DNA from 4 places in the Mesobacillus thioparans genome. Region 3 is predicted to be linked to each of the others. Evidence: riboswitches for the same ligand, from Rfam matches in the RefSeq annotation. Region 3 holds a riboswitch; each other region holds the start of a gene.

Region 1 (3,119 bases), on a different contig from region 3:
GTTCCACGGCATCCAGGTCTGTCATGTCCACAAACGTGTGTTCAATCCCGAATCGGTTCAGCACCTGTGTCACCATCCTGTATGTACCGCCGTAAACATCCTCGGTGATTACCACATGATCTCCCTGCGAAAGCAGCATAAATGCAGTTGAAATCGCAGCCATACCAGATGAAAATGCAAATCCCCTGAGACCGCCCTCCAGTTCAGCGATTATATCCTCAAGCGCCTCCCTGGTAGGGTTCAGGCTGCGGCTGTAATCGTATTTTCCGAAATGATCGATTGAAGACTGATGAAAGGTAGAAGCATGCTGGATCGGGACACTCACTCCGCCAGTTGCAGGATCCACCTTATATTTGTTATGGAGAAGCTTGGTTTCGAAGGTATATGGATGGCTCATTTACCTCCAGCCTCCTCATATGCCTTTTTAAAAGCGGCTTCCAAATCCTCTATCAAATCTTCACAATCCTCAATTCCCACAGAGAATCGCAGCAGCCTGTCACAAACGCCGGTTTTTTCACGGACTTCAGCCGGAATATCAGCATGTGTCTGAGTAGCCGGGTAGGTGATGAAGCTCTCAATGCCTCCAAGGCTTTCTGCAAAAGTGATCGTGGAAAGGCTTTTCAAAAATGGATTTACGGTAGCAGGTGACTGGACTCGAAAAGAAATCATTCCGCCTCTGCCAGGATAAAGGACATCCTTTACAGCACCGTGATTCTCCAAGAATGCAACCAGCTTCCTGGCATTACGCTCATGACGCTCCATCCTTAATGACAATGTTTTCATGCCGCGGAGCAGAAGCCAGGAATCGAATGGACTCAACACCGCTCCGCCACCGTTGTGGTGGAGGAAGAGGGAATCACAGATTTTTTCTCCTCTGGCAACGATCAGTCCTGCGAGCACATCATTATGGCCGCCAAGATACTTCGTCGCACTATGGATCACAATATCCGCGCCTAGTGTCAATGGCTTTTGAAGAAGGGGAGTGTAGAAGGTATTATCCACGATCAGCAATATCCCGTTGTCTTTGGCAATTTTCGCAATCGCCTGGATATCGGCCTGTTCCATCAACGGGTTTGTCGGTGTTTCCACGAACAGTGCCTTCGTATTATGATTGATGGCTGCTTTGATTTCATTTAAATCGGACATGTCAGCGTATGTACTATTTAATCCCCACTTTTTGAATCCCTGCTCAAGAAGCCTGTATGTGCCACCATACAAATCTTTAGAGACAATCCATTCATCGCCAGACTGGAATAATGAGAGAACAGTCCAGATGGCCGCCATCCCTGAGCTGCAGGCATATCCGCGATCGCCTTCTTCAAGGTCCGCAATCGCTTTTTCCAATATTTCACGAGTAGGATTGCCAGTGCGGACATAGTCATAACCGCTGGACTGACCAATACCTTCATGACGGTATGCTGTCGTTAAGTAGATGGGCGGATTAACTGCACCAGTTGAAGTTTCACTCCTGTTGCCAAGCTGTGCTAACTTTGTATCAATTTTAACCAATATTCTCACTCCTAATGATTGATCGGCAGGAGGCAATTTTTGAATGGGAATTTTCGCTATTAAATTCATAGCGGAAAATTAAACAAAAAACAAAAAAGCCTTCTCAAGAAGAAGACTTTAAAAATGTCAGCCATCTTCTTATCTGCCAAGTTTTAAAAAAAACTTGCTGGAGTTAGCACCTTTTCAACAAAGTTGAAGGTTGCTGAAGCTTCATAGGGCCAGGACCCTCAGCTTCTCTGGATAAGATTACATATAATTGAATTATTAAATTTCTCTAAATATTACCGCTCTTCTATAAGATTGTCAATCATTTAATTAAAGCGGTGAAGTAATGGGGAGATAAAATCACCGCGGAATGGGAACCATATGAAAAGACTGGCTCTCTGAAACAAGAGCCAGTCTGATTAAATATGAAGCTATTAATTTACTCCCACTGCATCAAAAGCTTTATTGACAGCAGCTACCTCTGGGGAAGTTGATCCGTACAGGTCTTTAGCAGCTTGTACAGCTCCAGCACGTGCCTGGCTGAAGTTGGTTGAAGAAGTGTAATACACTGTGTTTGCACGATAGAAGATTGCACCCAATTTTTCAGTACCGACTCCTGATACTGTCACACCATAATGTGTGCCGCCCTGGCTAAGAAGGTAGGCTGCTTTGTTGATGATTCCACTGTTCGTATGGACACCGCCGTTATCAGAAGTTCCAGTATAACGCTTGGAATAGTGATCTGGATCGCCGTATTTTGTCGGGTCGCTCATGGAGCGGAGTGCATCACCGGCCTTGTTTGGTGTATAGATATCTTCACCGATTTCGAAATCAGGATTATTGTTGTCATGGAATTCAGCTAGTGTACCAAAGATATCAGAAATCGCTTCATTTAGTGCGCCTGATTCATACTGGTAAACAAGGTCGGAACTGAAATCTGTCACAGCGTGTGTCAATTCATGTGCCACAACATCAAGGCCACCTGAAAGAGGAATGAAGGTTGTGCCATCGCCGTCACCGTACACCATTTGCTGTCCGTTCCAGAATGCATTGTTGTAGCTTCGGCCATAATGGACACTTGACTTTAATGCTGCGCCTTTGTTGTCATACGAATTCCGGCCAAACTTGTTTTTATAGTAATCATAAGTCAGGCCTGCATAATAATGAGCATCGACCGCCGCACCATCATATTTTGCATTCAGGTTATTGTCAGCATCGGCCCATAGTGTACCAGGAGTTTGTTGACGGTTTTTCGCATCATAAGTGAAAACGCCATTTCCTCGGGTATTATCCTGCAGGTAATAAGAGCCATTTGAAAGAAGAGTATTCAATGATTTCTGGTCTCCGAGCACTCCCACACCAGAACCTACCGTATTGGTTCCACTTAAGGATGGATTGGTTTTGCCGGCAGTATGAATGGCATTGTACTTATTGATGATTTCACCTGTCACCGCATTGATGAAGTACTGGTAGTTACCTGGTTCAGGACTCAGGAAATTCAATGTCACATGGTAGGCATATACGGCCTGATCTTCTGCAGGATAAACAACCAATTCAGCAGATGGAGATGATTCATATTCTGGTTTGAAGCCCAAATCATTTTCAGCTGCTGTAATTGCATCTCT
Region 2 (3,119 bases), on a different contig from region 3:
GTTTGGATTTTTCGTTGTAAACACTAAAGCAGCGCCCAAAGCTGTCATTCCCCAGGTAAACAAGGTCCCGATCAGCGCCTGGACAACTGGATGTAAGCCCATAAAATATTCAAGCATCCTTATACCTCCCAAGACTTGCTCTGTAATCAAATGTAATTCATTTTAATGTATTATATGGATGATGAAGTGGTGAATATATCTTGTTCTACATAAATCAGACCGCTCTGGATATGTTTTATCAAGATTACTACATTCTAAACGTTATTCCAATCTTATTTATTTTTAATCTCCAGGCTTTGAGCCGGATGAATGGATTTTCACCCAAAAAAGGGATACTCTAATAAGATAGTTTATACATGGAAGGGAACTAAGTCATGATTGCAAAAACAGAAGAAGATTTTAACGGATTAAAAGAAATTGGCCGGATTGTTGGCTTGATTCGGGACGAATTGGTGCAGAAAACCGTGCCTGGCATTACAACGAAGGAACTTGATGAATTGGCAGGCGCCTTGTTCGAGCAGAATGGGGCTATTTCTGCTCCGAAAGGCGAGTACAATTTCCCAGGGTATACATGCATCAGCGTGAATGAAGAAGTGGCCCACGGGATTCCGGGGAGCCGTGTCATCAAAGAAGGCAATCTCGTTAATATCGATGTTTCCGGATCGAAAAATGGTTATTTTGCCGATACAGGGATTTCCATTGTCGTTGGCGAAGGTGACCCGATTTTAACAAAGATATGTGAAACAGCTGTAGAGGCTTTTGAAGCGGGCTTAAAAAAAGCAAAACCAGGGTCGAAGAAAAGCGGACTTGGCAAGGCCGTTATGGCGACTGCGCGAAAGAACGGTCTGAAAGTAATTAAAAACCTGACCGGACATGGAATCGGGCGGACAATCCATGAGGCTCCCGATCACATCTACAACTATCATGAGCCATGGGATGACGAACTTCTGAAAGAAGGAATGGTCATCGCTTTTGAGCCATTCATCTCCACTGGTGAGGAAGAAGTTTTCCAATACGAACATGATGAATGGACTTATGTCACAGAAAACAGTTTTGTTGCACAATGTGAGCATACGATCATCCTTACTAAAAATGGACCGCTTGTGATTACCAGATAGATTTTGGATTGAAACCCTTGCTGCTGCAGGGGTTTCTTTTTTTTTACGCATACGTCTCAATTAATACTAAATTCCTATTTTTCGTGTTTCTAAAAAAAAAATCAACAAAATGATTGACACATTCTCTGCGACGCAGTAAAGTAATAAACAAGATTTACAACAACTCAATATTCGAATTACTTCTTATCAAGAGAGGTTGAGGGACTGGCCCTATGACACCTCGGCAGCGGACTCCTTTGGAGACTGTGCCAAATCCAGCAAGCAGAAGCTTGAAAGATAAGAAGAGGCCGACTTTTCATTTCATGTCCTCTTCTTTCTGAAGGGGACTTTTTATTTTTCCAAAGAACCCCACCTACAATTTCATATCGTTACTTTCTTATCAAGAGAGGCGGAGGGACTGGCCCTATGAAGCCTCGGCAGCGGACTCACTTTGAGGACTGTGCCAAATCCAGCAAGCATGAGCTTGGGAGATAAGAAGAGTTCTTGTCCAGCATTCGTTGCGGCATGCCCTCTTCCTGTTTCCCGGGAAGAGGTTTTTTTCTTTATAAGAAACTTTGAATTTTTATCAAATTAGTGTCTAGCTACAGCGCCTAGCCAGTTTTCATCCCTGAGTGGGCTCCCTGGAGTATCTTGCGATAAGCGTTAGCTTTGAGCAGCTCGAGTCGCACGTCTAGTGTCGCCTCCTAGAAACTCCGAAACTTCAACTCCGCCGGCAGAAGCAAAAAGCGCTTCTTTGTCGGAGTCTCCAGTTTCTGCGTTTCTGGACAGTCGGCTATACTTTTCGAGTTCGGTCCGCCCAATGAAGTCAAAGAATGACTTCACAGGTCGGCCCTCCAGCGCTTGTCGGGGCTGACCAAGGCGCTTGCGCTTTTCAAGACAAAGGAGGAAGACAGTTGATTACATTTGAACAAGTGGAGAAAGTTTATGAAAGCCGCGGGAACAAGGTAGCGGCACTTAATGGGATCGATCTGGAAATCAAAGAAGGACAGATATTCGGGGTCATAGGTTTTAGCGGTGCAGGAAAAAGCTCACTGATCCGCTGTGTGAATCTATTGGAACGGCCGACGTCAGGACGGGTGATTGTCGATGGCTGCGACATGACTTCCCTTTCGGTAAAGGAAGTGCGGGAGGTTAAAAGGAATATCGGAATGGTATTCCAGCATTTCAATCTCTTGAACTCCAAAACGGTATTTGAAAATGTCGCGATGCCGCTCGTTCTAGGTAAGCTTCCGAAGGCGAAAATCAAAGAGCGGGTTTATCAGCTGCTCGATTTTGTCGGTCTCGCTGATAAAGCAGACAATTATCCTGACCAGCTTTCAGGCGGGCAGAAACAGCGCATTGGCATTGCACGGGCCCTGGCAACCCAGCCTAAGATCCTGCTTTGCGATGAAGCGACATCAGCGCTTGATCCGCAGACAACCAGTTCGATCCTTCAGCTTTTGAAAAAAATCAACAAGGAGTACAACATTACGATTTTGATCATCACCCATGAAATGTCTGTCATCAGGGAAATCTGTGACCGGGTCGCTGTCATCGAGGAAGGAAAAATCATTGAGGAAGGCTCCGTTTTTGAAGTTTTTTCAGCCCCAAAAACAGAGACAGCCAGGAATTTTGTCAGCACAATCATGAATGACAGGATTCCCGATTCCGTTCGCAGGATCATTGAAGGACATGCAGGCCTGCAAAAGGTATTCAAGATCAACTTTGTTGGCGAATCAGCTGGCGAGCCGCTGCTTTCACAGCTTTCAAAGAAGTTCGATATCCATATCAATGTCCTGTTCGGGAATATCACCGAGCTGCAGGGAATTCCATTCGGGAACCTGATTGTCGAGTTCCAGGGAAGTGATAAGGAAATTTTGAGGGCTCTTAATTTTATCAATCAGCAAAAAGTCAACATAAAGGAAGTGACCGCACATGCTAGTTAACTCAGAACAAATCACCCAGGCATTAATTGAAACACTGCAAATGGTTGCGTTCTCCCTGCTGTTTTCAGCAGTCCTC
Region 3 (3,119 bases):
CGCATATTCCGTTCCGCCGATCAAGACAACGCGCTGTTCGAAGGAAACGATGATGAACGTTTCTGAGTTCGTTCCATCGACCTCAGGATCCGCTTTGAAAGTAGGTGCTGAAATAACCGTGAACTCGGATTCGTGCTCAGCAAGCTCTTCCTCTGATGGACGGATGAACAATTGATGGACGAACAGGTTGTGCCATGCGTATTCATTGATGACCTGGATTGGCAGGCGGTATTTCTTATCCGCGCCGGCGAATCCCTTGAATACGAATACTTCCTCTTTATCTTTAAGGAATTTCAATACCTTATTATATAGCTTCGTGAACGATTCCTCGGAAATTGGCTGGTTGACAGAGCCCCAGTCAATTTTGTCTTTTACGGATTCTTCTTCGACAATGAATTTATCTTTTGGTGAACGGCCAGTATATTTACCAGTAGTCGCTCTTACTGCACCAGTCGATGTCAAAAGACCTTCATTGCGGTTCAGGACCTTTTCGACAAGCTGGGGAACAGATAGCTGTACCTGTACATTGTTTCCGTTTAATAGTGCTGAAAGTTCATTTGATATTCCTACAACGTTCATCGGAGGATACCTTCCTTTTTCAAAGATTAATATTTTGTAAGTGTTTACATCACGGTATTAGTATAACACATTGGAGCAATTAATCTATACTAATGATGAAAAAATTACCTTGTACCTACCTTGCGTTATATAATTCTTTCTTTATATAGTCAAGTAAAAGGGGTTGGTTTGTCCTCATTTTATTTAAAAGAATATCTTTCAACAACAATCGACAATTTTACCGAGAAAATGATTGACATGGCCTTACAGGTTCGTTATGATTTTGATTTGAACGGATACTCTCTTATCCCGAGCTGGTGGAGGGACAGGCCCAATGAAACCCAGCAACCTGCAAACGAGAAAAACAGCCTATGAATAAGCTGATCTTTTCCGGGCAAAGGTGCTAACCTGACGCAAGGGAATTGCCCTTGAACGATAAGAGCGAAAGGCGCGGTTAAAGCTAAAACCTTTCCTCACAATTGGAGAGGTTTTTTATATTGCTTTTTTCTGTCCGATGCATGGAAATGCAATCGGAATGCCTTCTTTGGTGTCATTGCTCCCGTGGGTGAAAATTAGGAAAAAAGAAATTCATCATGAATACTAAACAAATTTTTCTAATAAAAACTCAGCGTTTATTTCATACTACATAGGGAATGAGTACCGTATCAAACGAGGTCTGTATTGGGACAGCCTCGATCAATTTTTATACATGAGGGAGGAACTCAGATGTCAAACAAACGCCGTTTGTTCACTTCTGAATCAGTAACAGAAGGCCATCCGGATAAAATTTGCGATCAGATTTCTGACGCGATTTTGGATGCGATCCTTGCTAAAGATGCTAACGCACGTGTTGCTGCTGAAACATCAGTTACGACAGGCCTTGTACTAGTTGCGGGCGAAATCACTACATCTACATACGTAGATATTCCGAAAATCGTACGTGAAACAGTCAAGGAAATTGGCTACACTCGCGCGAAGTACGGTTTCGACGCTGAAACTTGCGCAGTTTTGACTTCAATCGACGAGCAGTCTGCTGACATCGCGATGGGTGTTGACCAGGCGCTTGAGGCACGTGAAGGCCAGATGTCCGATGCTGAAATCGAAGCAATCGGTGCTGGTGATCAGGGCTTGATGTTCGGTTTTGCATGTAATGAAACGAAAGAGCTTATGCCTCTTCCAATTTCATTGGCTCACAAGATTTCACGCCGCCTTACTTTAGTGCGTAAGGAAGAAATCCTTCCATATCTTCGTCCGGATGGAAAAACTCAAGTAACAGTTGAATACGATGAGAACGACAAGCCAGTCCGCATCGATACGATCGTTATCTCAACTCAGCACCACCCAGAAGTTTCGCTTGAGCAGATCCAGCGTAACCTTAAGGAACATGTCATCAACCCTGTCGTACCGGCAGAATTGATCGACGAAAACACAAAATACTTCATCAACCCAACTGGCCGTTTCGTAATCGGCGGACCACAAGGTGATGCAGGTCTTACTGGCCGCAAAATCATCGTTGATACTTACGGCGGATACGCTCGCCACGGCGGAGGCGCTTTCTCTGGTAAGGATCCGACAAAAGTTGACCGTTCAGCTGCATACGCTGCACGTTACGTTGCGAAGAACATCGTTGCTGCCGGCCTTGCTGAAAAAGTTGAAGTTCAGCTTGCATATGCAATCGGCGTTGCCCGTCCGGTATCCATCTCGATCGATACGTTCGGAACAGGCAAGGTAAGCGAAGATGTATTGATCGATGTTGTTGAAAGCAACTTCGACCTTCGTCCAGCTGGAATCATTAACATGCTTGACCTGCGCAAGCCGATCTACAAGCAGACAGCTGCTTACGGACACTTCGGCCGTTCTGACGTTGACCTTCCATGGGAGCGTACAGACAAGGCTGAAACACTTCGCACTCAAGCTCAAGGTAAATAAAAAGTACAAAGGGAGTTGCATAGAAATATGTAACTCCCTTTATTATTTGGCGTCTAACTAATGGAAGAGAGGATAGTCCTCAGGTTTGCATCTGGTCCAAAAGGTGTAAAATAGAGTATTACCTTAAATTTCCCTCAGATTTTACTGCAAAAATTTTGCGTTTAATGGTAGTATTAGATGGTATGTTTTTAGCAAGTAAAATTACTGGAAAATCACAATAAATTTTTTCTGAAATGGAGAAGGTGAAGTACATAATGTGTGGCTTTATCGGTTGTGTACATGAAAATGCACAGGAATTCAGCAGCGATGACAAGCAGCTGTTTAAAAATATGAATGATATCATCACCCACCGCGGACCTGATGATGACGGGTATTTCTATGATGAGCATATCCAGTTCGGCTTCCGCCGTCTGAGCATCATCGACCTTGAGGCTGGCCATCAGCCATTGACTTATGAAAATGAACGCTATTGGATCATTTTCAACGGTGAAATCTACAACTATCTTGAACTTCGTGAAGAGTTGATTGAAGAAGGGATGACTTTCGAAACACACTCTGACACTGAAGTCATAATTGCCCTTTACAGCCATCTTAAAGAGCAGGCTGTCGACAAGCTGCGCGGAATGTTCGCA
Region 4 (3,119 bases), on a different contig from region 3:
TTGAAATCGCCCGGGCAATCAAAACAAGCTGTTTTTCCGCGAGTGTCAGTTCCCCGGCAAGCTTTTTCACAGGAATCTTGAGGTTCATGCCCTCAATAATGTCTTCTGCCTGTTTGAACAACTGCTTCCAATTCATCCAGTGCCTGTTGTCCAGATTCTGAACTGTTTGATTGAGCATGATATTCTCGGCCACAGTCAGCGACGGGATGATGGCTGTATCGACCTCCTGGTAGACTGTCTGGATCCCGAGCTTTTGCGCATGAGCTGGAGTCCTGATTTCTACACTCTCACCATTGAGCTGAATTTCCCCGGTATAGTGATCATGCGCGCCGGAAAGCACCTTCATCAATGTCGACTTACCCGCGCCATTCGCTCCGATCAACGCATGGATCCTGCCAGTTTCCGTGTTGAAATCCACTGCGTTCAGCGCCCATACCCCAGGAAACTCAATACTGATGTTTTTCATTTGAAGTATCATCCCGGTTCCTCCTCCCTACCTTTCTGCAAAGCAGACACTCTCTTTTGTTTGAGAGTGCCTGCTTTGTTTGTGTCTGAACTGGAAAAAATCGCGTGGAATTTCCAATTCGCTATAAAAATTGAAAAGTCGCTATAAAACTGAAAAAGTCGCTATAAAATCGAGAAAGTCGCTATAAAAATAAAAAACTCGCTATAAAACCGAAAAAGTCGCTATATAATAATTTTTCCAGCTATAAAACCTTCTCAACAAACCCTCTCAATCGTTATTTCTTATAGTGATCTTTCAATTTCTTTATCCAATCTTCTAAAAATGCATCCGATTTGCCCCATCCGTCGATAATTTCAGCCAGATTTGCCATGTTGACTGGATTTTTCGACTGCTGAAGTTCTTCCTGTGAAATCAGTGAAGCTTCAAGGTCGTAAGTTGCCGGTGTTTCTTCACCAGCCAGCTTTTTCGCCAGCAATCTCATATTCACTTCACCGATCAGCTTCGGATCAACGGCTGCTGTGTATTTCCATGGGCTGCCTTCTGCCTGGATTTCCTGAAGGTCTGCATTAGAAACATCAATTCCGTAAATCTTGATTTCATCGCGGCCTGCTTCCTTGATGGCACGGGCTGCCCCAATCGCAAATGCATCCCATGTCGCGAAGATCGCGTCAATTTCTCCTTTTGGGTGTTTGTTCAACATCGCTGCCACTGCATTCTGCGTTTGTACGCTTGTATCGGCTGCGGCAACTCCGAATCTCTCAACCTCTTTGATTCCAGGGTTAGCCTTCAAGGTTTCCTGGTAAACTTTATTTCTTCTGACCATTGGCGGGAAGCCATCGACCCAGAGGTAGACTATATTCGCTTCACCGTTTTGGTCCTTCACAAGCTGGTCGAGCGCCTGGGTTGCGAGTGCTTCGTCATCCTGGGAAGTAAGTGTCACGCCTTCAACCTGTGCGAGATCAGGATTCGAATCGAACGTCACGACACTTTTGCCCTTCTCCGTCAATTTTTTCACATCGTCTATAGTTGCAGCGTCATCTCCATGTGAGATGATGAATCCGTCATAGTCCTGCTGCAGACCCTGGTTGATGGCATCATGGAATTTTGCTGTATCTCCGTTAGCAGTGAAGACGTCGACCTTGAAGCCAAGCGCTTCCCCTTCCGCCTTCGCTCCTGCTAAAAATTGCGCAGTATGATCATCTCCGCCAATCTTGCGGATGACTTTGATTTTGACTTCTTCACCCTTCGCAAAACGATCCGGAACTCCCTCAACAGGACCGCTTGCCGTCTTCGTTTCTCCTCCACCGCAGCCAGTCAGCAGCAATGCTGAAGCTACCGCCGTTAAAAATACCTTTTTGAATCCAACTCTTTTCATCTGCATTTCCCCCTTAATGTGTCTGCTCAGTTAACCCAAATAAAAAAACCTCTCCAGAAAAGAGAGGTTTCGAACACAAAATGGTGAAAAGGTCAGATTCCTCTCTTATCTTCCAAAACATATCGTTTTGCAGGATTTAGCACCAATTCCTGATGGAACGGTTGCTGGGCGTCATAGGGCCAGTCCCTCTGCCACTCTTGATAAGAGAATTTAGTTATTTAATTAATCTGGCAAATTGATAAACTTTACTTTAAACTCCTGTAATCATATTGTCAATATTATTATGAAAATTAAATTTTTAATCTTAAAAAAGTAGCTTGTAAAAAAAAAGAAGACTCCCAAATCCGGGAATCTTCCTTTCACTAACGATCAACCCCTTCCGGCTGCGGTCATCCATTCGTACTGGCGAAGTTTTACTTCATACAGTGTCAATGGATCGCGGTACAATTCCGGGTTGGTCCTCAATTTCTCCAATTCATTTTTGCCATGGTCGATTTCGCTCTTGGCTTCTTCTACAGATTCTTCAAGAACGTTGAACGGTTGTTTGAAGAACAGATTCACATCGCGTTCAATCGATTTTTCGAAGATCTCGAATTGCTGCAGGAACCTCTTGGCGATGGTTACTCCAATTTCATAATAATCCTCTGTCTCTAGATAGGATTTATACCTGTTATAAAGCATTGTATTATTTTGCGGAAGCACGCCAAGCAGCTTGCCGGCGCTTTTCAGGAAAAAGGCTTGAGGGGTCGAGCGGTTCATGATGTTGACCTTCTCATAGTGCACGCCATTCGTCATTCGATTAGCATCTCGGCGCCAGTCATCGAGCACCCTGAAATCACAGTCAAGGCTGATTCGTTCCTCTCCGTACATAGAGTTAAAGCCCTCCGCCATCTCGCCCAAATAATTCTGGCTCTGGTCAAACTCATCCTTTGAAAATTGGATCCAGTCATTCAAATCAGCATGGAACTTTGGCATTACCGTTTGTTCCAGATACTCTTCGATTCGCTTGTTCATTTCCTGGTCCATTTCCGAATGGATTTTGCCAAAATCACTGTCCTCTGTCACCAAGTCAGAACAGCTGCGCAGTAATTCCGGAATCTTTTCAATGATTTCCGCACGGGTTTCATCCTTGATTTTACGGAATGACTTCTGGATGGAGCGTGACTTCTCTTCTTCAATATCGCCCAACTGATTGATGGCACCATTCAGCTTGCTGACCATTTCCTCGTTCCAGCTGATGGATTCCATATGGTTATTTTCGATTTCAACCCGCTTATT

The links. A riboswitch is a leader RNA that binds a small molecule or an ion and turns the genes downstream of it on or off. The one in region 3 is predicted to bind S-adenosylmethionine.
Region 1: it holds a riboswitch for S-adenosylmethionine, as region 3 does, so the genes downstream of both, ACNAZ4_RS05090 (methionine biosynthesis PLP-dependent protein) here and metK (methionine adenosyltransferase) in region 3, are expected to answer to the same signal.
Region 2: it holds a riboswitch for S-adenosylmethionine, as region 3 does, so the genes downstream of both, ACNAZ4_RS21010 (methionine ABC transporter ATP-binding protein) here and metK (methionine adenosyltransferase) in region 3, are expected to answer to the same signal.
Region 4: it holds a riboswitch for S-adenosylmethionine, as region 3 does, so the genes downstream of both, ACNAZ4_RS19160 (sugar ABC transporter substrate-binding protein) here and metK (methionine adenosyltransferase) in region 3, are expected to answer to the same signal.

The regions. Positions count from the first base shown of each region.
Region 1 covers NZ_CBCSFH010000002.1:121,592-124,710, reverse strand. Annotated here, with positions in the region: gene metC (cystathionine beta-lyase) at 1-397, opposite strand, end outside; gene ACNAZ4_RS05090 (methionine biosynthesis PLP-dependent protein) at 394-1,509, opposite strand; SAM riboswitch class I at 1,645-1,756, opposite strand; gene ACNAZ4_RS05085 (M4 family metallopeptidase) at 1,929-3,119, opposite strand, start outside.
Region 2 covers NZ_CBCSFH010000017.1:69,673-72,791, reverse strand. Annotated here, with positions in the region: gene ACNAZ4_RS21025 (ZIP family metal transporter) at 1-117, opposite strand, end outside; gene map (type I methionyl aminopeptidase) at 375-1,118, shown strand; SAM riboswitch class I at 1,299-1,401, shown strand; SAM riboswitch class I at 1,492-1,595, shown strand; gene ACNAZ4_RS21015 (hypothetical protein) at 1,761-1,940, opposite strand; gene ACNAZ4_RS21010 (methionine ABC transporter ATP-binding protein) at 2,012-3,043, shown strand; gene ACNAZ4_RS21005 (methionine ABC transporter permease) at 3,033-3,119, shown strand, end outside.
Region 3 covers NZ_CBCSFH010000009.1:163,692-166,810, reverse strand. Annotated here, with positions in the region: gene pckA (phosphoenolpyruvate carboxykinase (ATP)) at 1-579, opposite strand, end outside; SAM riboswitch class I at 860-1,000, shown strand; gene metK (methionine adenosyltransferase) at 1,285-2,487, shown strand; gene asnB (asparagine synthase (glutamine-hydrolyzing)) at 2,742-3,119, shown strand, end outside.
Region 4 covers NZ_CBCSFH010000014.1:25,977-29,095, reverse strand. Annotated here, with positions in the region: partial or broken gene ACNAZ4_RS19165 (ATP-binding cassette domain-containing protein) at 1-466, opposite strand, end outside; gene ACNAZ4_RS19160 (sugar ABC transporter substrate-binding protein) at 741-1,841, opposite strand; SAM riboswitch class I at 1,944-2,048, opposite strand; gene ACNAZ4_RS19155 (dynamin family protein) at 2,211-3,119, opposite strand, start outside.